DNA from 4 places in the Variovorax sp. Root434 genome. Region 3 is predicted to be linked to each of the others. Evidence: predicted binding sites of a transcription regulator. Region 3 holds the regulator's gene; each other region holds the start of a gene.
The links. Region 3 encodes LexA, which represses DNA repair genes until DNA is damaged. Its sites were predicted from a motif close to ACTGTATNNNNATACAGT; they were not measured.
Positions count from the first base shown of each region.

Region 1: a site for LexA is predicted at 1,508-1,525, ahead of ASD05_RS07880 (PA0069 family radical SAM protein). Genes of this name have one in related genera too.
Region 2: a site for LexA is predicted at 2,939-2,956, ahead of imuA (translesion DNA synthesis-associated protein ImuA). Genes of this name have one in related genera too.
Region 4: a site for LexA is predicted at 1,737-1,754, ahead of ASD05_RS05055 (ATP-dependent helicase). Genes of this name have one in related genera too.

Region 1 covers NZ_LMEK01000006.1:249,698-254,487, reverse strand. Annotated here, with positions in the region: gene ASD05_RS07885 (LysR family transcriptional regulator) at 1-2, opposite strand, end outside; gene ASD05_RS07880 (PA0069 family radical SAM protein) at 393-1,487, opposite strand; gene ASD05_RS07875 (GbsR/MarR family transcriptional regulator) at 1,604-2,197, shown strand; gene ASD05_RS07870 (thiol-disulfide oxidoreductase DCC family protein) at 2,258-2,680, shown strand; gene ASD05_RS07865 (SAM-dependent methyltransferase) at 2,713-3,672, shown strand; gene ASD05_RS07860 (SRPBCC family protein) at 3,715-4,779, shown strand; gene ASD05_RS07855 (DUF4166 domain-containing protein) at 4,776-4,790, shown strand, end outside.
Region 2 covers NZ_LMEK01000012.1:204,031-208,820, forward strand. Annotated here, with positions in the region: gene ASD05_RS11550 (Bug family tripartite tricarboxylate transporter substrate binding protein) at 1-716, shown strand, start outside; gene ASD05_RS11555 (aldo/keto reductase) at 703-1,530, opposite strand; gene ASD05_RS11560 (ABC transporter substrate-binding protein) at 1,725-2,855, opposite strand; gene imuA (translesion DNA synthesis-associated protein ImuA) at 2,972-3,784, shown strand; gene ASD05_RS11570 (Y-family DNA polymerase) at 3,753-4,790, shown strand, end outside.
Region 3 covers NZ_LMEK01000012.1:548,997-553,786, reverse strand. Annotated here, with positions in the region: gene adk (adenylate kinase) at 1-379, shown strand, start outside; gene ASD05_RS13120 (asparaginase) at 416-1,381, opposite strand; gene lexA (transcriptional repressor LexA) at 1,455-2,138, shown strand; gene ASD05_RS13110 (hypothetical protein) at 2,277-2,654, shown strand; gene ASD05_RS13105 (D-2-hydroxyacid dehydrogenase family protein) at 2,745-3,752, shown strand; gene ASD05_RS13100 (MFS transporter) at 3,749-4,790, shown strand, end outside.
Region 4 covers NZ_LMEK01000003.1:72,934-77,723, reverse strand. Annotated here, with positions in the region: gene ASD05_RS05055 (ATP-dependent helicase) at 1-1,723, opposite strand, end outside; gene corA (magnesium/cobalt transporter CorA) at 1,949-2,935, shown strand; gene ASD05_RS05045 (YoaK family protein) at 2,993-3,745, shown strand; gene ASD05_RS05040 (5'-methylthioadenosine/adenosylhomocysteine nucleosidase) at 3,738-4,475, opposite strand; gene ASD05_RS05035 (ABC transporter substrate-binding protein) at 4,512-4,790, opposite strand, start outside.

The DNA of each region.
Region 1 (4,790 bases), on a different contig from region 3:
ACGAGATTCTTTCTGTCAATAGGTGATTTCAAATTTGCTTGCGCGCTTCGATTTATCAATTCCGTTTTTGCTATCGATCAATCACTGCTTTGCAATCGATCAAAATCTATCAGGCGCGGATACAATTACAAGAAACTGAGCAGCAACTGACCAATTATCATCGACGGGTGCCTCCGCAAAATAAACTTCAAATAGGCCGTCGCCGCGAGCTATTCCGCGCGGCCGCCATTTATAGGGAAATAGCGGATAGTTGATCTAATCCACTATCTCCGCCAAGACGTTTTTTCCGCAATTGGCCTTTTGCCGATTCATATATAAATCTTTGCGGGACAAATGGCCCGGCAGGGCGGGGCCGTGATCCACCTTGCCCACCGGGCCTCCAGCCCGCGCACCTAGAACAGGCTGCCCTGCCCCACCGCGCCCGGCGGCCGGAACGCGGTGATGTCCAGCGGAATGCGCTCGCGGTTGAAGCCAAGGCGTTTCGCGGCCTTCTCGAAACGCTGGTGGATCAGGTCGGCCCACAGGCCCGAGCCTTTCATGCGCGTGGCGAAGTCGGCGTCGTAGTCCTTGCCGCCGCGCATCTCGTGGATGCGCGCCATGATGCGATCGGCGCGCTGCGGATAGTGCAGCGCAAGCCATTCCTTGAAGAGCGGCGCCACCTCCCAGGGCAGCCGCACCACCGTGTAGAAGGCGCTGCGCGCGCCGGCCTCCCACGCGGCCTCGAGCACCAGTTCCATGTCCTCGGTCACGAAGGGGATCTGCGGCGCCACGCTCACGCCCACCGGCACGCCGGCCGCGGCCAGCGTACGGATGGTTCGCAGCCGCCGATGCGGCGCTGCGGCGCGCGGCTCCAGTTTTCGGGCGAGTTCGCCGTCGAGTGTGGTCACGGTGACGTACACGGCCGCAAGGCGGTCGGCCGCCATGGGCGCGATCAGGTCAAGGTCGCGCTCGATGGCGCTCGACTTGGTGACCAGCGCGAACGGGTGCCGCGTTTCCTTCAGCAGTTCGATGATCGAGCGCGTGAGCCGCAGTTCGCGCTCGATGGGCTGGTAGCAGTCGGTGGCGGTTCCGATGGCGACGTGGCTGGGTCGATAGCTCCTGCGCCCAAGTTCGGCGCGCAGCACCTCGACGATGTTGCGCTTGGCGATGAGCTTGGTCTCGAAGTCGAGGCCCGGAGAGAGATTCAGGTAGCTGTGCGTGGGCCGGGCAAAGCAATAAATGCAGCCATGCTCGCAGCCGCGGTAGGGATTGATCGAGCGGTCGAAGGGGACGTCGGGCGAGTCGTTCTCGTTGAGCACCGACTTCACGTCCTCGAAGCGGATCTCGGTGGCGATGGGCTGCAGCTCGTCGGCCTCGGCCACGCTTTCTTCGAGCGTGCCCCAGCCGTCGTCGAAGGCGTTGCGCTCGTCCTTCGAAAAACGATGCGCGAGTTGCGTGACCGCACCGCGGCCCTTGATGGCGTGAATGGGAATCCGTGCAGTTGGCATGACAGCTCCTTGGCTTAAATACTGTGTATTCATACAGTATTTCACCGATTCACATTCGTCGCCGATTTTTCTATTTCTCTATTGACAGAAATTTCGTAAATCCTAAACTCGACGCCATGGAACTCACCGACATTCAACGCAAGTTCGTGCTGCACTGGGGTGAAATGGGCTCGATGTGGGGCGTCAATCGCACCGTCTCGCAGATCCACGCGCTGCTCTTCGCGCACGGCAAGCCGATGAACGCGGAGGAACTGAGCGAAACGCTCGGCGTGGCCCGCTCCAACATCAGCAACAGCCTCAAGGAACTGCAGGCCTGGAACCTCGTGCGCGTGACCCACACGCTGGGCGACCGCCGCGACTATTTCGAGACCAGCGTCGACGTGTGGGAGCTGTTCCGCACCGTCGTGCGCGAGCGCAAGGAACGCGAGTTCGACCCGACCGTGCGCGTACTGCGCGAGCTGGTTTCCAGCCCCGACTTCCAGAAGGAGCCCGCCGATGCGCAGGACCGCATCCGCTCCACCATGGAACTCATGGACAAGCTCGCCACCTGGGCCGACGAAATGCTGCGGCTGTCGCCCGGCACGCTCGACAAGGTGATGACGCTGGGCGCCAGCGTGCAGAAGTTCGTTCGCGGCGAATCGGCATCGCCCGGCAAGGGCGGCAAGGGCGATGACCTCGACGCGCACCATGCCAGCCTGCCGATGATCTGAGGTCTCTTTTTTTGCCCATTAATTTCTGTTTTGACAGAAATATCGATAACCAAGAACACCATGAGCCGCCCCGCCCTTCCCGCCTACCCGCTCACGATCTACTTCGACGCCAGCTGCGCGATCTGCTCGGCCGAAATGGGCAGCCTCAAGGCGCGCGACGCGGCAGCCCGGCTGCAACTGGTCGACTGCTCGCCAGCGGCGTTCAGCAGCGGTCCGGCCCCGCGCAATGCGCTGATGGCGTCCATCCACGTATCGGACGCCGAAGGCCGGGTCTTCGTCGGCGTGCCGGCGATCCGCATCTGCCGCACGGCGGTCGGCCTGTCCAGCGGCAGCTTCCTGCTCGACCTGCCTCTGGTCGCACCGCTGGCCGACCGCGCCTACGCGCTGCTGGCGCGCAACCGCTACCGCATTCCGCGCTGGCTGGCCGCAAGGCTGGCGGGGCGCGTCGCGCCCTCCTGCGACGACGGCAACTGCCGCCTCTGAGAACCAACCAACAACCATCTGAGGGAATCGCCATGTCCACTGTTTTCCGGCCCGACCTCCGCACGCCCCACGACACGACCCTGCGTATACCGGCGAGCCACGCTAGCGCGCCCATCACGGCCGAGGACACACAGGACTACTTCACCGAAGTCGCAGTCGACTACAGCGCGTGGAGCCCCAGCTACAACATGCACTTCGGCTTCTGGCGCGCGGGCCTGAACCCGCTGCGGCGCGAAGGCATGCTGGTGGAAATGAACCGCGTGGTCGGCCGCGCGCTGCAGCTCGGCCAGGCACGGCCCGGCAGCACAGCGCAACGCCGCTGCGTGATCGACATGGGCTGTGGCGCCGGCGCCACCGCGCGAACACTGGTCGGCGACAACCCTTCGCTGTATGCCATCACCGTGACCAACGTTGCCGTGCAGAACCGCATCGCCGCGAAGCTCGACGCCGCTGCGGGCGTGGCGGACCGCATGGCGCATCTCGAAGCCGACTACACCCGCACCGGCCTGCCCGCCGCACAAGCCGATGGCGCGTGGGCCATCGAGAGCGCCTGCTATGCCGGCGGCACCGGCAAGGCCGACTTCGTCCGCGAAGCCGCGCGGCTGCTGAAGCCCGGCGCGCGCCTCGCGGTCGTCGACGGTTTCCTGCTTCGCCGCAGCCCCGGCCGCCTCGCGGGCTGGCTGCACCGCCTGTGGGCCGACAGCTGGGCCGTGCCCACGCTGGCCGTGCGCGAAGACTTCATCGCTGCACTGCATGAGCACGGCTTCGACGACGTGGAAGTGAAGTCGCTGCGCTGGCGCGTCGCGCCCAGCGCGCTGCACATCCCGGTGCTGGCCACCCGCTTCACGCTGGCCGAACTCTGGAAGGCGCGCGGCAGGCTCAGCCCATGGCGGCGCAAGCACATCGTGGCCAGTTACTGCGCGCTCGCGCTGGGCATGTTCTGGCGCGACTTCGACTACTGCATGGTCACCGCCAGGCGCCGCGCCGACTGAGCGCAACACGAATACAAACAGACAGAGGAGAAGAGGCTTTTCATGCAAAACGATCCCGAAGAAAGCAGGTTCGCCGGGCTGGCCCCCGTCGAACCGCAGCCCGCGATGAGCGAAGAAGCACAGCCCAAGCCCGTTCGCGGCATGCCCTTCGGCTGGTTCTGGCCGGTGGCCATCGGCGCCGCGGTCGCGCTCGTGCTGCGCCTCATTTTCAGCAGCGCCCCCGGCAAGCCCTACTCGGCCATGCTGGCTTCCTTCGTCTACTTCGTGCCCGCGGTGTGCGGCGCGGTCACGGTCTACATGGCCGAGCGCATCGAGCGTCGCAACTGGTGGTACTACATCTGGGCGCCGTGGGTGGCGACCTCGCTCTTCGTCGGCGGAACGCTGCTGGTGTTCATCGAAGGCCTGATCTGCGCCATCGTCATCGTGCCGCTGTTCGCCACCATGGGCAGCGTGGGCGGGCTCGCGATGGGCATCGTGTGCCGCGTCACCAACTGGCCCAAGCAGGCCATCTACAGCTTCGCGATGCTGCCGCTGGTGCTCGGCGCCATCGAGCCCCAGCTGCCCAACCCCGACCGCTTCTCGAACACCTCGCGCGCGCTCTTCATCGCGGCGCCGGCCGAGCGGGTGTGGCACGAGCTCAATGCCGCGAGCGACATCCACCCCGCCGAGGTCGGCGACGCATGGGCCTACCGCATCGGCGTGCCGATGCCGGTGTCGGGCGTGACGGTCGACACGCCCGAGGGCCGCGTGCGCCAGGTGCAGTGGCAGAAGAACGTGCACTTCGAAGAGGTCATCACCGAGTGGGAGCCCAACCGCCTGTTGAAGTGGCGCTTCCGCTTCTCGCCCGATTCCTTCCCGGCCGGCGCGCTCGACGACCACGTGATGATCGGCGGCCAGTACTTCGACCTGCGCGACGCCACCTACACGCTGACACCGCGCGACGGTGGCACCGAGCTGCGCGTGGCGGTGTCGTGGCGGCTGAGCACCAGCTTCAACTGGTATGCCGACCGTGTCATGCACCTGCTGCTGGACGACGCCTCGGAGAACATCCTGCGCTTCTACAAGGCGCGCAGCGAGGCCACGGCAACGGCGGCCACCGCCGGATGACGACGGTGCAG
Region 2 (4,790 bases), 340 kb from region 3:
CCAAACCCGACGGCTACACGCTCCTGATGGGCACCAACACCGCGATGGTGGCCGCGCCCACGCTGCGGCCGACGCCGCCCTACGACCCCTTCAAGGCCTTCACGCCGATCAGCTCGGCCGGGCAGTTCTCGATGTTCCTGGTGGTGCCCACCAGTCTGCCGGTGAAGAGCGTGAACGAGCTGCTCGCGCTGGTGGCCTCGAAGCCCGGCGCGCTCAACTCGGCGTCGAGCAACAGCGCCTCGGAACTCGCGATGCTGCAGCTGCTGGGCGACCGCAAGGTGGTCAACGCGCGTTACAAGGGCGACATGCAGGCCATGACCGACCTGCTGGGCGGGCAGATCCAGATGATGTTCACCACCGGCACGCTGGCGCCGGGCTTCGTGAAGGAAGGGCGCATCCGCGCGCTGGTGACGCTGCTGCCGCAGCGCAGCGCACTGTTGCCCGACGTGCCCACGGGCGGCGAGCTGGGGCTGGGCAAGCTCACCATCACGCCATGGGCCGGCTTCTTCGGGCCGCCCGGGCTGCCGCAGGCGATCACCGAAAGGCTCTCGCAGGAGCTGCAGAACACGTTGAAGCGCCCCGAGGTGCATGCGCAATTGGTGCAACAGGGCTTCGAGGGCTACGGCATGAGCCCCGCGAAGTTCGCCGAGTTCTTCCGCGCACTGTACGACGCCTTCGGCGCCACCGTGCGCGAGCACAACGTCAAGTTCGAATAGCGGCGGCTTCTCGCTGCCAGAAGGCCGCGTCGGGAAAACTGCCCGCGCCGGCTGCCGCGTTGTCGGCCATGTGTTCGGCGCGACTGGTGCCCGGTATGGCGCAGGTCACGGCCGGATGGCTCAGCACGAACTTCAGCAGCACCTGCGCCCAGCTCGTGCAGCCGATCTCGCCGGCCCAGGCGGGCAGGGGCCGGTCGCGCAGCCGGCGCAGCAGTCCGCCGCCGCCGAAGGGCATGTTGACGATCACCGCCACGCCGCGCTCGGCCGCCAGCGGCAGCAGGCGCTGCTCGGCCTCGCGCGCGTCGAGCGAGTAGTTGATCTGCAGGAAGTCGAGCTTCTCGGCCTTGAGCACCGCTTCGACCTCGCCGTAGGCCGAGGCGGTGTAGTGCGTGATGCCGATGTAGCGCACGCGGCCTTGCTCCTTCCAGCCGTGCAGCGTGGCGAGGTGCGTGCGCCAGTCGACGAGGTTGTGCACCTGCATCAGGTCCATGCGCTGCGTGCGCAGCCGCGCGAAGGACTGCTCCATCTGCGCGATGCCGGCCTCGCGGCCCGAGGTCCAGACCTTGGTGGCGAGAAAGGCCTTGCCTTGCAGCTTCGACGCGGCCAGCAGCTCGCCGGTGCTTTCCTCGGAGCGGCCGTACATCGGCGAGCTGTCGATCACCGTGCCGCCGGCCGCGAACAGTGCGTCGAGCACGCCGGGCAGGCGCGCGTATTCCTCGCTGCCGGGGCGCTGGTCGAAGCCGATCCAGGTGCCGCAGCCGATCACGGGCAGGGCCTCCTGGGTGGAGGGGATGGGGCGGGTGTTCATCTTCATCGCAGGCCTGCCTTGTTGCTGGGCGAAGGAGGGGAGCGCGGCGCCGGCGCAAAGTGCGACGCTCGCGCGCAGCAGCCGGGCGCGCGTGAGAGCGGGAAGGTGGGGCTCGTTCGTGAAAGGCGTCGTCACGGACGAAATTCTGCGCCGGCAGGTTCCGGCTTGGAACCTGTCGGGGCCAGCAGCAGGCAGGGCCCTCAGCGCAGGTAGCGCCCGTCGGCCTTCAGCATCGACAGCTCGGAGAAGGTGAGGCCGCGGTGCTCGCCGGGCCGGTACGACACCGCAATGCCGCCGATGTCGAGCGTCTTGAACGACTCCAGGCCCTTCTGCAGCGATTCCGGCGTCGGGTTCGCCCCGGCGCGCTTCAGGCCTTCGACCATGACCTTCGCAGCGACGTAGCCCTCGAGGCTGGCATAGCCGAACTCGGTCGCGCCGATCTTCTTCATGGCCGCCTGGTACTCGGCGATCACCGGCATCGCGTTGTTCCAGGGATAGGGAACGACCTGCGAGATGACCACCCCGGCCGCGTCCTTCTTGATGTCCTGGAACAGCTTCTGCCCGTTCAGGAAGGAGAACGAATAGAAGGCCGTCTCGTTGCCCGTCGCGCGATAGGCCGTGATGAACTTCGCCGCCACCTCGTTGGTGGCCGCCAGCACCACCGCCTTGGGCTTGAGCTTGGCCAGCTCCGCGGCGCGCTCGGCGGCGTCGGAGCCGTCGTTCTTGATCGCCACGCTGCCGGCCATCTTCTCGCCGCGCTCGGCAATGAACTTCTGCGTGCTTTCCAGCGCCGACCGTGCGCCCGGGTTGTCGTTGTGGGCGAAGGCGATGCGCGAGAGGCCGATCGTGAAGAGGTGGTTCACGATGCGGCTGTACTCCTCGTCGAAGCTGATGCGCACCGGGAAGCCGTATTCGGTGGGCTTCACCACCGGGCCAGAACCCGTGTAGGGCCCGACGATGGGAACCTTGAGTTCGTTGGCCGCCTTGATCGCGCCGATCGACGACGAAGTGCCGATGGGCATCAGCACGCCGATGGCGCCGTCCTTCACGAAGGTCTTGACGTTCTCGGCGCCCTTGGCGGGGTCGTAGGCATCGTCGAGCTGGCGCAGCTCGACCGGCCGGCCGTTGATGCCGCCGCTCGCGTTCACCGCGGCGAACATGGCACGGATGCCGAGCAGGGGCTCGGGCGACAGGGACGCCAGCGGCCCCGTCTGCACGTAGGTCTGGCCGATCAGGAGCGGCTTGGTCTGCGCCTGCACCGCAGACGGAAGCCCCAGGACAGTGGAGAGAGCGACAAAGGCCGAAGCCAGCAGATGAATCTTTTTGTGCATGTTGGTAACTTAGTGTTAGCGATGCCATCTTAAGGCGATGGCCCTGCCAGGTAAATCGGGTCTTTGGTTGCGGCCTGGAAGGTACTGTATAAAAATACAGTTAACAGTCTTCACCCATGGGCCTCCCTTTCCTCGACTCCTTTTCCGCTGCCGCGGGCCGTGGCGTCTGGCATGCCGACGAACTCGGCTTGGCCGACGCGCAGGTCGCCGCCACCGGTCACGCCGCGCTCGATGCGCAGCTGCCGGGCGGCGGCTGGCCGGTGGGTGCGATGACGGAACTGCTGCAAACCACACCTGAGGCCCATGTCTGGCGGCTGCTGCTGCCCGCGCTGGCGCAGGCGGTGCAGGCGCGCGGCGGGCCGGTGGTGCTGGTCGGTGCGCCTTATGAACCCTGCGGGCCGTCGCTCGCAGCGCAGGGGCTGCCGGTGGAGGCCCTGATGTGGGTCGGGAGCGAGGCTCCGGCCGCGCGGCTGTGGGCCTGCGAGCAGGCGCTGCGCTGCGCGGACATCGCCGCCGTCGTGGCGTGGCTGCCACAGGCGCGGGTGGGCGAATTGCGGCGGTTGCAACTGGCGGCCGCGCAGCACGAGGTGTTGCTGTTCGTATGCCGGCCCGAATCGGCCGCGCTGTCGGCCTCGCCGGCGCGGCTGCGCATCCGCGCCGGACGCTGCGAATCGGATGCGTCGCAGATCGAGCTGCACATCCTCAAGCGCCGCGGCCCGCCGCTGGCCGCGCCGGTGATGCTGCCGGCGCGCAATGAACGCATGGCCGCATTGCTGGCCGCCGCCCGGCTGCGGCGCAAGCTGCGGTTGCAGCAGTCGGGCACGGTGCCGGCCGGCGAGACGGCAGCGCCTTCGGCGACCGTGGTGCGCATCGACGCGTGGAAAGGAGGGGGCCCGGATGCACTGGATCGCCTTGCAGTGGTCGCTTGACGCCGACACGCCCGACGCTCCCGCGCTGCCCACGCCCGAATCGCTGGGCTGGTGGGCGCTGCAGTACACCCCGCACGTCGCCTGGCAGGACGAAGCGCTGATGCTCGAAGTCTCCGCCTGCGAGCGCCTGTGGGGCGGGCGGTTGCAGCTGATGCGCCAGTTGCTGGCCGCCAACCCCGCGCCCGATGTGCGCATGCTGGGCGCGCAGGGCGCCACGAGCCTGATCGCGCTGGCGCGGCTGCGCCTGTTCGAGCGCGACGAGAACAGGCCCCAGGACATTCCGGCCGGCCTGCCGCTCGACACCCTGAGCGCCGCGCGTGAGCACCTCGACCTGCTCGCGCGCCTGGGCTGCCGCACCTGGGGCGATGTGGCGGCACTGCCGCGCGGCGGCCTCACGCGGCGCTTCGGCACCGGCTTGCGCGAGGCGCTCGACGCCGCCTGGGGCCTGCGCCCCGAAAGCCATGCCTGGCTCACGCTGCCCGACGTGTTCGAACAGAAGCTCGAACTGCCCGCGCTGGCCGAGACCGCGCCCGAACTCATGTGGTCGGCCAACCGGCTGCTGTCGGCCCTGCAGATCTGGCTGCGCGCCCGTCAGCGCGGTGCGAGCGCGCTCGAGCTGCAATGGACGCTCGACCTCAAGCGCTTCAACGGCGTGAACCTGCCGCCGCACCAGCAGGTCACCGTGCGCACGGCCGAGCCCACGCAGGACATGGCGCACCTGCGCCGCCTGCTGTCGGAAAAGCTCGCCCTCACCACGCTCGCGGCGCCCGCGAGCTGGCTCAGGCTGCGCACGCTCGAAACCGATGCGTGGGCCGGCGCCAGCACCAGCTTCCTGCCCGAGGACAACCGCAAGGGCGACAGGCTGCACGAGATGGTCGAGCGGCTCAGCGTGCGGCTCGGAGCGCAGCAGGTGGTGGTGCCGTCGGCGCAGGCCGACCACCGGCCCGAGCGCAAGCAGGCGTGGCGGCCCGCGCTGCAAAAGGAGAACGCGCCCGCCAAGGCCCGC
Region 3 (4,790 bases):
CGATGCCATGAAGGCGGCGGGCGTCAAGCTCGACTACGTGCTCGAGATCGACGTGCCTTTCAGCGACATCATCGAACGCATGAGCGGCCGCCGCTCTCACCCCGCCTCGGGCCGCACCTATCACGTCAAGTTCAATCCACCCAAGGTTGAAGGCAAGGACGACGTGACCGGCGAGGAACTGATCCAGCGCGAGGACGACAAGGAAGAAACCGTGCGCAAACGGCTCGAGGTGTATAGCCAGCAGACGCGTCCACTGGTCGACTACTACTCGGCCTGGGCCGAGGCCGACCCGGCCGCCGCCCCGAAATACCGCGCCATCAAGGGCGTGGGCACGGTGGACGAGATCACGCAACGTGCACTGGCTGCCCTGAACAGCTGATCCTCCCAACCGCCCCTGTACGGGGCGGTTTTGCTTTCACCCCAGCAGTTCCAGCATCAGCGCAATGCGCGCCTTCACGGGCGTCAGCGCGCCAGCATCGCGCAGCGCGTCCCCGGCCTTCGGCAGGATGCGCCCGTTGGCGCAACGCGTGGCGCGAACGATCGCAACGCCTGCGTCCTGTGCCTTGAGCGCGGCCGCTTCCAGGGCGTGGTGCAGGGTGCCGTTGCCAGTGGCGGCAAGCACCAGTCCTCGCACGGGATCGGCACCGCCGGACTGCAGCAGCGCATCGATCACAGCACCGCTGGCGCCGGCATGGCTCACGATGATCTCGACGCGGGGCCACTGAACCGCAGCCTCCAGAAAAATCTTCGACGCGCGTGATGCAGCGCCTTCCGGCCACGACCGGACAAGGCGAAGCTCCCCTTCCTCGACATAACCGACGGGCCCCGCGTCGCCTGAAGCAAAGGCGTCAGGCCGATAGGTGTGCACCTTCTGGATGTCAATGCCGCTGTGGATCGTGCCGGCGCACACCACCGATACGCCTCGCGCGCCCTGCGTCGCGGCAACGCTGATGGCGTCACGCACGTTCTGCGGTCCGTCGGGCGCCAGCGCGGTCGCCGGGCGCATCGCGCAGGTCAGTACCACGGGCTTGGAAGGCGCCAGCACCGAGTGCAGGAAGAACGCGGTCTCTTCGAGCGTGTCGGTGCCGTGCGTGATCACCACGCCCGCCACGTCGGCCTGCGCCAGCCAGTGCGCACAGCGCCGGGCCAGTTGCTGCCAGATGGCGAACGACATGTCCTTGCTGTCGAGCTGCGCGACCTGCTCCGCCTCCAGCAACACGCCTTCGGGCGCCTCGATGCCGCCCAACAGGTCGGCCACGCCGACCTGTCCCGCGGTGTAGCCGATGTTGTCGCCGCTGCTGGCGGCCCGGCCGGCAATGGTGCCGCCCGTGCCCAAAACCACGACACGGCGGCGCGATTCAGGCGAAGAGGAATTGACCATGGCTTGTCAACTTTTAAAAACTGGTTAAAAATACAGCTACTGGATATCTAGCCAGTGCCGCAAGGAACCACATATGCAGTTCGCCGTGAAGCTTACAGCCCGCCAGCAGCAGATCCTGGACCTGATCCAGAGCGCCATCGCACGCACCGGTGCGCCGCCCACGCGCGCCGAAATCGCCAACGAGCTCGGGTTCAAGTCGGCCAACGCCGCCGAAGAGCATTTGCAGGCACTGGCGCGAAAGGGCGTCATCGAGCTCGTGAGCGGCACCTCGCGCGGCATCCGCCTCAAGGGCGACGCCCTGCGTTCGCTCAATGAAACACGCCACCGCGAAGGCGGCCAGTTCTCGCTCTCGCTGCCCGGCATGGCCCAGCTGGCATTGCCGCTCATCGGCCGCGTCGCAGCCGGCTCGCCCATCCTCGCGCAGGAGCACGTCGACCAGACCTACTACGTCGAGAACACGCTGTTCCAGCGCCAGCCCGACTACCTGCTCAAGGTGCGCGGCATGTCGATGCGCGACGCCGGCATCATGGACGGCGACCTGCTCGCGGTGCAGGCCACCAAGGAAGCGCGCAACGGCCAGATCGTGGTTGCGCGCCTGGGCGACGAAGTGACCGTCAAGCGCCTGAAGCGCAACAAGCAGGTCATCGAACTGCACGCCGAGAACCCCGACTACCCGACCATCATCGTCCAGCCCGGCGAGCCTTTCGAAATCGAAGGCCTCGCGGTCGGGCTCATCCGCAACACCATGCTGATGTAGGCCCTGCGGCCTGCTTTCCGCAGCACCCCATCCGGCAGCAACAGGTGGCGGGCGTATGGCGAAGAGTCGCCATCACCCTGTCGCAGCCGATTCAAGAAATCCTGCCTGTGTTCAACCTCATACTTTTTTGGAGTTCACATGGGAATCGCCCTCCTCGCCATCGCTGATTTCTGGATGCCGCTGCAATCGCTGGCCAGCCGCCTGATGCCGGCACACCGTCCTCGCCGCAGGGATCGCCTCGACGCTGCCGAATCCTCGGCCGGACTTCGCTACGTGGCGGTGCGCCCTGCCTGCACCGCCCGCGCCGGCGGCGGCGCAACACCCGCAGCAGCCAGCGCCACGCCGGCGCGTCCGTTGCGCGTGGTTCGCGTGGTCGACGGCATGGGCCAGCAGCGCAGCAACCGCGTCGTGATCTCGGGCCGCATGGCCGATGTCTGCGCCGAACTCGACCGGCTGGCCGCACTCGAAACCGCCGAAACCACGGCCGCGGCCCCTCGTTCGACCCGCCTGCACTGAGCCCGAACACCCCTGCGAGCGGCTGCGGGGGTGGGTATCCAAACGTTCACTGGCACGACATTCCAATGCTGCGAGGCACAATGGCACGCCATGAACATTGTGATCCTCGACGATTACCAGGACGCCGTGCGCAAACTGCGCTGCGCCGCCAAGCTGGACGCGTACGCGGCCAAGGTCTATACCAATACGGTGAAGGGCATCGGGCAGCTTTCGGTTCGCCTCAAGGATGCCGACGTGATCGTGCTGATCCGCGAGCGCACCCAGATCTCGCGCCAGCTGATCGAAAAGCTGCCGAAGCTCAAGCTCATCTCGCAGACGGGGCGTGTCGCCGGGCACATCGACGTTACTGCCTGCACGGAACGTGGCGTCGCGGTTGCGGAGGGCTCGGGCTCGCCGCAAGCGCCTGCCGAGCTCACCTGGGCGCTCATCATGGCCGCCATGCGCCGGCTGCCGCAGTACATCAGCAACCTCAAGCACGGCGCGTGGCAGCAGTCGGGGCTCAAGTCGGCATCGATGCCGCCCAACTTCGGGATCGGCTCGGTGCTCAAGGGCAAGACGCTGTGCATCTGGGGTTATGGCCGCATCGGCCAACTGGTGGCGCGCTATGGGCAGGCTTTCGGGATGCAGGTCGTGATCTGGGGCCGTGAAGCCAGTTGCGCCAAGGCCCGCTCCGACGGCTTCCAGGTCGCACAGAACCGCCACGAGTTCTTTGCCGCGGCCGACGTGCTGTCGGTGCATCTGCGTCTCAACGAAGAGACCAACGGCCTCATCACGCTGGAAGATCTCTCGCGCATGAAGCCGACGGCGCTGTTCGTCAACACTTCGCGCGCCGAACTGGTCGAAGCCGACGCCCTGCTCGCCGCGCTCAACCGCGGCCGCCCCGGGCTGGCCGCCATCGACGTGTTCGAGAGCGAGCCGCCGCTGCAAGGCCATGCGCTGCTGCGGCTCGAGAACTGCATCTGTACGCCGCACATCGGCTATGTCGAGCAGGAGAGCTACGAGAGCTACTTCGGTCAGGCGTTCGACAACGTGGTGAGCTACATCAACGGCAATCCGACGAACATCGTGAATCCCGGCGCGCTGCAGGTTCGCCGGTGAACCGGCCGGCGCCCCAGGGTGCGCTCTGGGCGCTGCTCGCCGGCAATTTCGTGATCGGCACGGGCGTGATGGTGGTGCCCGGCACGCTCAATGAAATCAGCACATCGCTTTCGGTCACGGCCGCCACCGCGGGCCAGCTGATCACGGCCGCAGCGGCTGTGATGTGCGTCGGCGCACCGCTGCTGGCCGCGGCGGTCGCGGGCTGGGACCGCCGCCAGTTGTTGGCGCTCAGCCTGCTCTGGTACGCCGCGGGCCACATCCTCTGCGCTCTGATGCCGAGCTTCGGCGCCCTGCTGCCGGTGCGCATGCTCACGGTGGTCGCTCCAGCCATCTTCACGCCCCAGGCCGCGGCCTGCGCCGGCATGCTGGTGCCGCCGGAGCAGCGCGGACGCGCCGTCACCTTCGTCTTCCTGGGCTGGTCCATGGCCTCGGTGCTGGGCCTGCCCATCGGCGCGCTGATCGGCGGCCACCTGGGCTGGCGCATGGCTTTCCTGGCCATTGCGGCGCTCAGTGTCGCAAGCGCGACAGCGGTCTGGCTCACATTGCCGAACGGCGTCCGCCCCGCCGCGCTGACCGCCGAAGCATGGTCGCGCGTGCTGCGCAGCCCGGTGCTGATGGGCATCGTTTCGGTCACGGCGCTGCAGGGGGCCGGCCAGTTCGTGCTGTTCAGTTATTTCGGCCCGGTCCTCAAGCAGGGCTTCGGCGCGGATGCCACCACGCTGAGCGTGATGTGGGCGCTGTTCGGCGCCTGCGGGCTGGTCGGCAACATGGTGGTCAGCCGCTTCATCGACCGCGTGGGCGCCGGGCGCATGGTGCTGATCACCACCGTGCTGATCGCCTCGAGCCTGCTGCTGTGGCCGCTGGCCTCCACGCTCGCCTGGCTGGCTGTCGTGCTCGTTCCGTGGGGGTTGGGCTGCTTCTCCGCCAACTCGGCCCAGCAGGCCCGTCTGGTGGGCCTGGCGCCGGCCCTCGCGCCAGGCTCCGTGGCGCTCAACAGCTCCGGCATCTATACCGGGCAGGCCGTGGGCGCCGCGGTCG
Region 4 (4,790 bases), on a different contig from region 3:
GCGGCGGACCCGGGCGATCGCTGGTGGCCTCGGGCGGGTCGAGCGTGAGTTCGGCGAGGAAGCGTTCGCGCGAGGCATACCCGGCGGCAAGCCGCGCCAGTTGCTCGACGTCGGCGCGCCGCACGCCGGAGGTGTCTTCATACAGGCGCTCCAGGTGCGGCAGGTACCAGGCCATCGCCAGTTCCACATCGGCCGGCCACTTCAGCGCCGGCGCGCGCAAGGCGGCATAGGCTGCGGCGAAGTCGGCCCACTGCGCGCGAGCAGCGGCCGGCGGCACGAAGTCGCGCACTGCCGCGGCCGGATCGGCCGCCTGGTCCATTGCGTCGAGCAGCCGCGTGCCGGTGACGGGGCCTATGCCCGGTATCAGCTGCGTCACGCGGAACCCCGCCATGCGCCCACGCGGGTTCTGCGCAAAACGCAGCACCGCGAGCAGGTCCTTCACATGCGAGGCCTCGAGAAACTTGAGCCCACCGAACTTCACGAAGGGGATGTTGCGCCGCGCCAGCTCGAGTTCGAGCGCCGCGCTGTGCGTCGAAGTGCGGAACAGCACCGCCTGCGACTTCAGCGCCAGCCCGCCTTCGCGGTGCGCCAGCACCTTGTCGGCCACCCAGCGTGCCTGCCCGGCCTCGTCGGGCAAGAGCACCAGCAGCGGCTTGCCGGCCGAGGGCTTGTCGGTCCACAGCGTCTTGGCGTGCCGCTCGGCCGCCTGTGCGATCACGCGGTTCGAGACGTCGAGGATGGGCTGCGTCGAGCGGTAGTTGCGCTCCAGCGTGACGACGCGGGCCTGCTGCGTGAACTGCGACGGAAAGTCGAGGATGTTGCGCACCGTCGCGCCGCGAAACGAATAGATCGACTGCGCGTCGTCGCCCACCACCGTCACCCCGCGTCCATCGGGCTTGAGCGCCAACAGGATCGAGGCCTGCAGCAGGTTGGTGTCCTGGTACTCGTCGATCAGCACATGGTCGAAGCGTGCGCCGATGTGCGCGGCCAGTGCGGGCTCGGCGGCCATCCCGGCCCAGTAGAGCAGCAGGTCGTCGTAGTCGAGCACGTTCTGCTGCTGCTTGGCCTCGACGTAGGCGCCAAACAGCTTCTTGAGCTCGACCTCCCATTCGCCGCACCAGGGAAAGGCTTCCTTCAGCACCTCGGCCAGCGGCGCGCGCGTGTTGACGCAGCGCGAGTAGATCGACAGGCAGGTGCCCTTGCGCGGAAAACGATTCACGGTGGAAGACAGGCCCTGCTCATGGCGCACCAGCCCCATCAGGTCTTCGGCATCGCCGCGGTCGTGGATCGTGAAGTTCTCGCCGAGCCCGATCTGCGGCGCGTACTCGCGCAGCAGCCGCGCGCCGATGCCGTGGAAGGTGCCGGCCCACGGCAGCGCGGGCGGCGCCTCGGACTTCAGGCCGAGCACCCGCGCCAGCACCTGGCCGGCGCGGCGTTCCATCTCCTGCGCGGCGCGGCGCGAGAAGGTCAACAGCAGCAGCCGCTGCGGATCGACACCGCCCGCGATGAGATGCGCCACGCGGTGCGCCAGCGTGCTGGTCTTGCCCGAGCCGGCGCCGGCAATAACCAGCAGCGGCCGCTCGTCGCGTTCCGCAATGGCCGCACCCACGCCATGCTCGACCGCAGCACGCTGCGCATCGTTGAGCGTCGCAAGCGCGGCGGCCAGGCGCTCGGCCTGGGTCTTCGGCGCGGCGGGAAAAACAGGAAGCGCAGCGGTCTGCATGGAGAGCGACTTTACTGTATGTCCGTCCAGCCCAACCATGGGGCAGTCATGTGGCCGGTGACATAATCGCGCCTCGCTGCAACCGGAGATTCTTCCTATGGAAACCGCCCCGTCTCGGCAGCTTTCAACTCCCTTTCACTGACGCTCTTTTCGCGCGCGTCGGGCCCGGGAATTGAAAGCGCCCCTCCCTCGCCCAACGTTTCAGTCATACCCGGGAGTGAGCCCATGCTCAACATCTTTACGCTCGCCAACGGTCGCCTCGTCCAGGAAGAGATCGAGTCGCTCGAAGAGCTCTCCAAGTTCCAGCCGATCTGGGTCGACCTCGAGTCGCCCACGCTCGAAGAGAAGCGCTGGATCAAGCAGTACTACGGCCTCTCGATTCCCGAAGACGCGATGGACGAGGACATCGAGGAGTCGGCCCGCTTCTACGAGGAAGACAACGGCGAGCTGCACATCCGCTCCGACTTCCTGATCGACGACGACGAAGACCCGCGGTCGGTGCGCGTGGCGTTCATCCTGAACCAGCACAACACCGAGCTTCGCAGCCGCGGCGTGCTGTTCTCGATCCATGACGAGGACGTGCCCGTGTTCCGGCTGCTGCGCATGCGCGCGCGCCGCGCCCCCGGGCTCATCGAGGACGCGAAGGAAGTGCTGCTCAAGCTGTTCGATGCCGACGCCGAATACTCGGCCGACACGCTCGAGAACATCTACGACGAACTCGAGATCGCGGGCAAGAAAGTGCTCGAGGGCAATGTCAGCGACGAGTTGGCCGGCGAGGTGCTGGGCGCCATCGCGCGCCAGGAAGACTTGAACGGCCGCATCCGCCGCAACGTGATGGACACGCGCCGCGCGGTGAGCTTCATGATGCGCAGCCGCATGCTCAACGCCGAGCAGTTCGAGGAGGCCCGGCAGATCCTGCGCGACATCGAGTCGCTGGACAACCACACGGCCTTCCTGTTCGACAAGATCAACTTCCTGATGGATGCGACCGTCGGTTTCATCAACATCAACCAGAACAAGACCATCAAGATCTTCTCGGTGGCCAGCGTCGCATTGCTGCCGCCCACGCTGATCGCGAGCATCTACGGCATGAACTTCAAGTTCATGCCCGAGCTCGACTGGTCGCTGGGCTATCCCTATGCCATCGTGCTGATGGCGGCCAGCGCGCTGGTGCCGATGTGGTACTTCCGCCGGCGCGGCTGGCTCAAGTAGGCGCCGCGCGGCGGGTGCTAGAGTGGCTGGCAGCAAGCGCTGACCCGGAGAGCCACAGTGCGCAGAATCCGCTTCCTCACCAACCGCCACCGCGCGCCGTCGACCAACACCGCGCTGGGCCTGCTGCTGGCCTTCAATGCCGGGGCCGTCAACGCGGGCGGATTCCTCGTGCTCCACATGTACACCTCGCACATGACCGGCTTCGCCTCGCAGCTGGCGGACGGCATGGTGCTGGGCAACGTCACACTGCTGCTGAACGCGCTCGGCGCGATCCTGGCCTTCGTGAGCGGCGCCGCGGTCTGCGCCATGCTGGTGAACTGGGGCCGGCAGCACCGCATGCACGGCGTCTACGCCCTGCCGCTGATGCTCGAGGCGGCGCTGATGTTTCCGTTCGGGCTCATGGGCGCGATCACGCTGACCTGGCCCACGCCCTTCGCCGTGCCGCTCACGGTGCTGCTGCTGTCCTTCATCATGGGCCTGCAGAACGCGGTGGCGTCGAAGACCTCGGGCGGCAGCATCCGCACCACCCACATGACGGGCAACATCACCGACATGGGAATCGAGATCGGCAAGATGCTCTACTGGAACGGCCGCGCCAGGTCCGCCTCGATGGCGGTGCGCCACGACCGCCGCCGCATGCGCCGCGCGGGCGGGCTGGTCGGCATGTTCGTGCTCGGCGGGACGGTGGGCGCGCTCGGCTTCAAGTACGTGGGGTTCGTCTGCGTCGTGCCACTGGCCGCGCTGCTGCTCGCCCTGTCGATACCGCCGCTGCTGCGCGACATTCCGCGGCGCGGCGCCTCGCTCAGCTGACGGCCGGCAGCGTGGCGAGCCACGCGCCGACCAACGCGAGGCTGTAGCGGCTCGCGACCAGCGAGACGAAGCGCGCGAAGTCGCCATGCGCTTCGTCGTCCGCGCGGTCGGAGATCGTGCGCATTGCCGCGAAGGGCACGCCGTAGTCGTGGCACACCTGCGCCACCGCCGCGCCTTCCATCTCGACCGCAAGCGCATCGGGCAGATCGCGCCGCAGCGCTTCACTCTCGGCGGTGGTCGACACGAAGCGGTCGCCGCTGGCCAGCAGGCCCCGGTGCACCTTCGGCGACTGCAGGCCGAACTCTTCGACGGCCGCCCGTCCCGTCAGTGCCACGGGATCGCGCAGCACGCCGGCGGCAACGCCCGACAGCGCATCGCCGATCGCGCGGTCCGCAACGAAACGCGACAGGTCCATCAACGGCACTTCGTACTTCGGGAAGATCGGCGATGCATCGAGATCGTGCTGCAGCAGTTCGGTCGCGACCACCACGTCCCCCACGCGCACGCCCGGCGCGAGCCCGCCCGCCACGCCCGTGAACACGACGGCCCGCACGCCGAAGCGTTCGAGCAGCACCGTGGCCGTGACCGCCGCCGCGACCTTGCCGATGCGCGACAGCACCGCGACCACGGGCTGGCCCTGCAGGTGGCCGACCCAGAAGTCGCGGCCGGCCACGCGCACGCGTTGCTCGTCGGGCATCTGCGCGAGGAGCGCACTCAGCTCCTCGTGCATGGCCGCCACGATGGCGATGGGCGCAACAACCACGGTTTACTTGATATCCACGCCGTAGAAGGTGTGGCGACCGAAGGGGCTCAGCTTGAAGTCGACGACCTCCTTGCGCACCGGCTTCAACTGCACCGCATGCGCAATCGTGAACCACGGCGCCTGCTCCTTGAAGATGAGCTGCGCCTTCTTGTAGAGCGCATCGCGCTCGGCCTGCTTGGTCGTGCTCTTGGCCTTCACCACGAGGTCTTCGTACGGCTGGTAGCAGAACTTCGAGATGTTGCTGCCGCTGGCCGACTTGGCCGAGGCGCAGCCCAGCAGCGT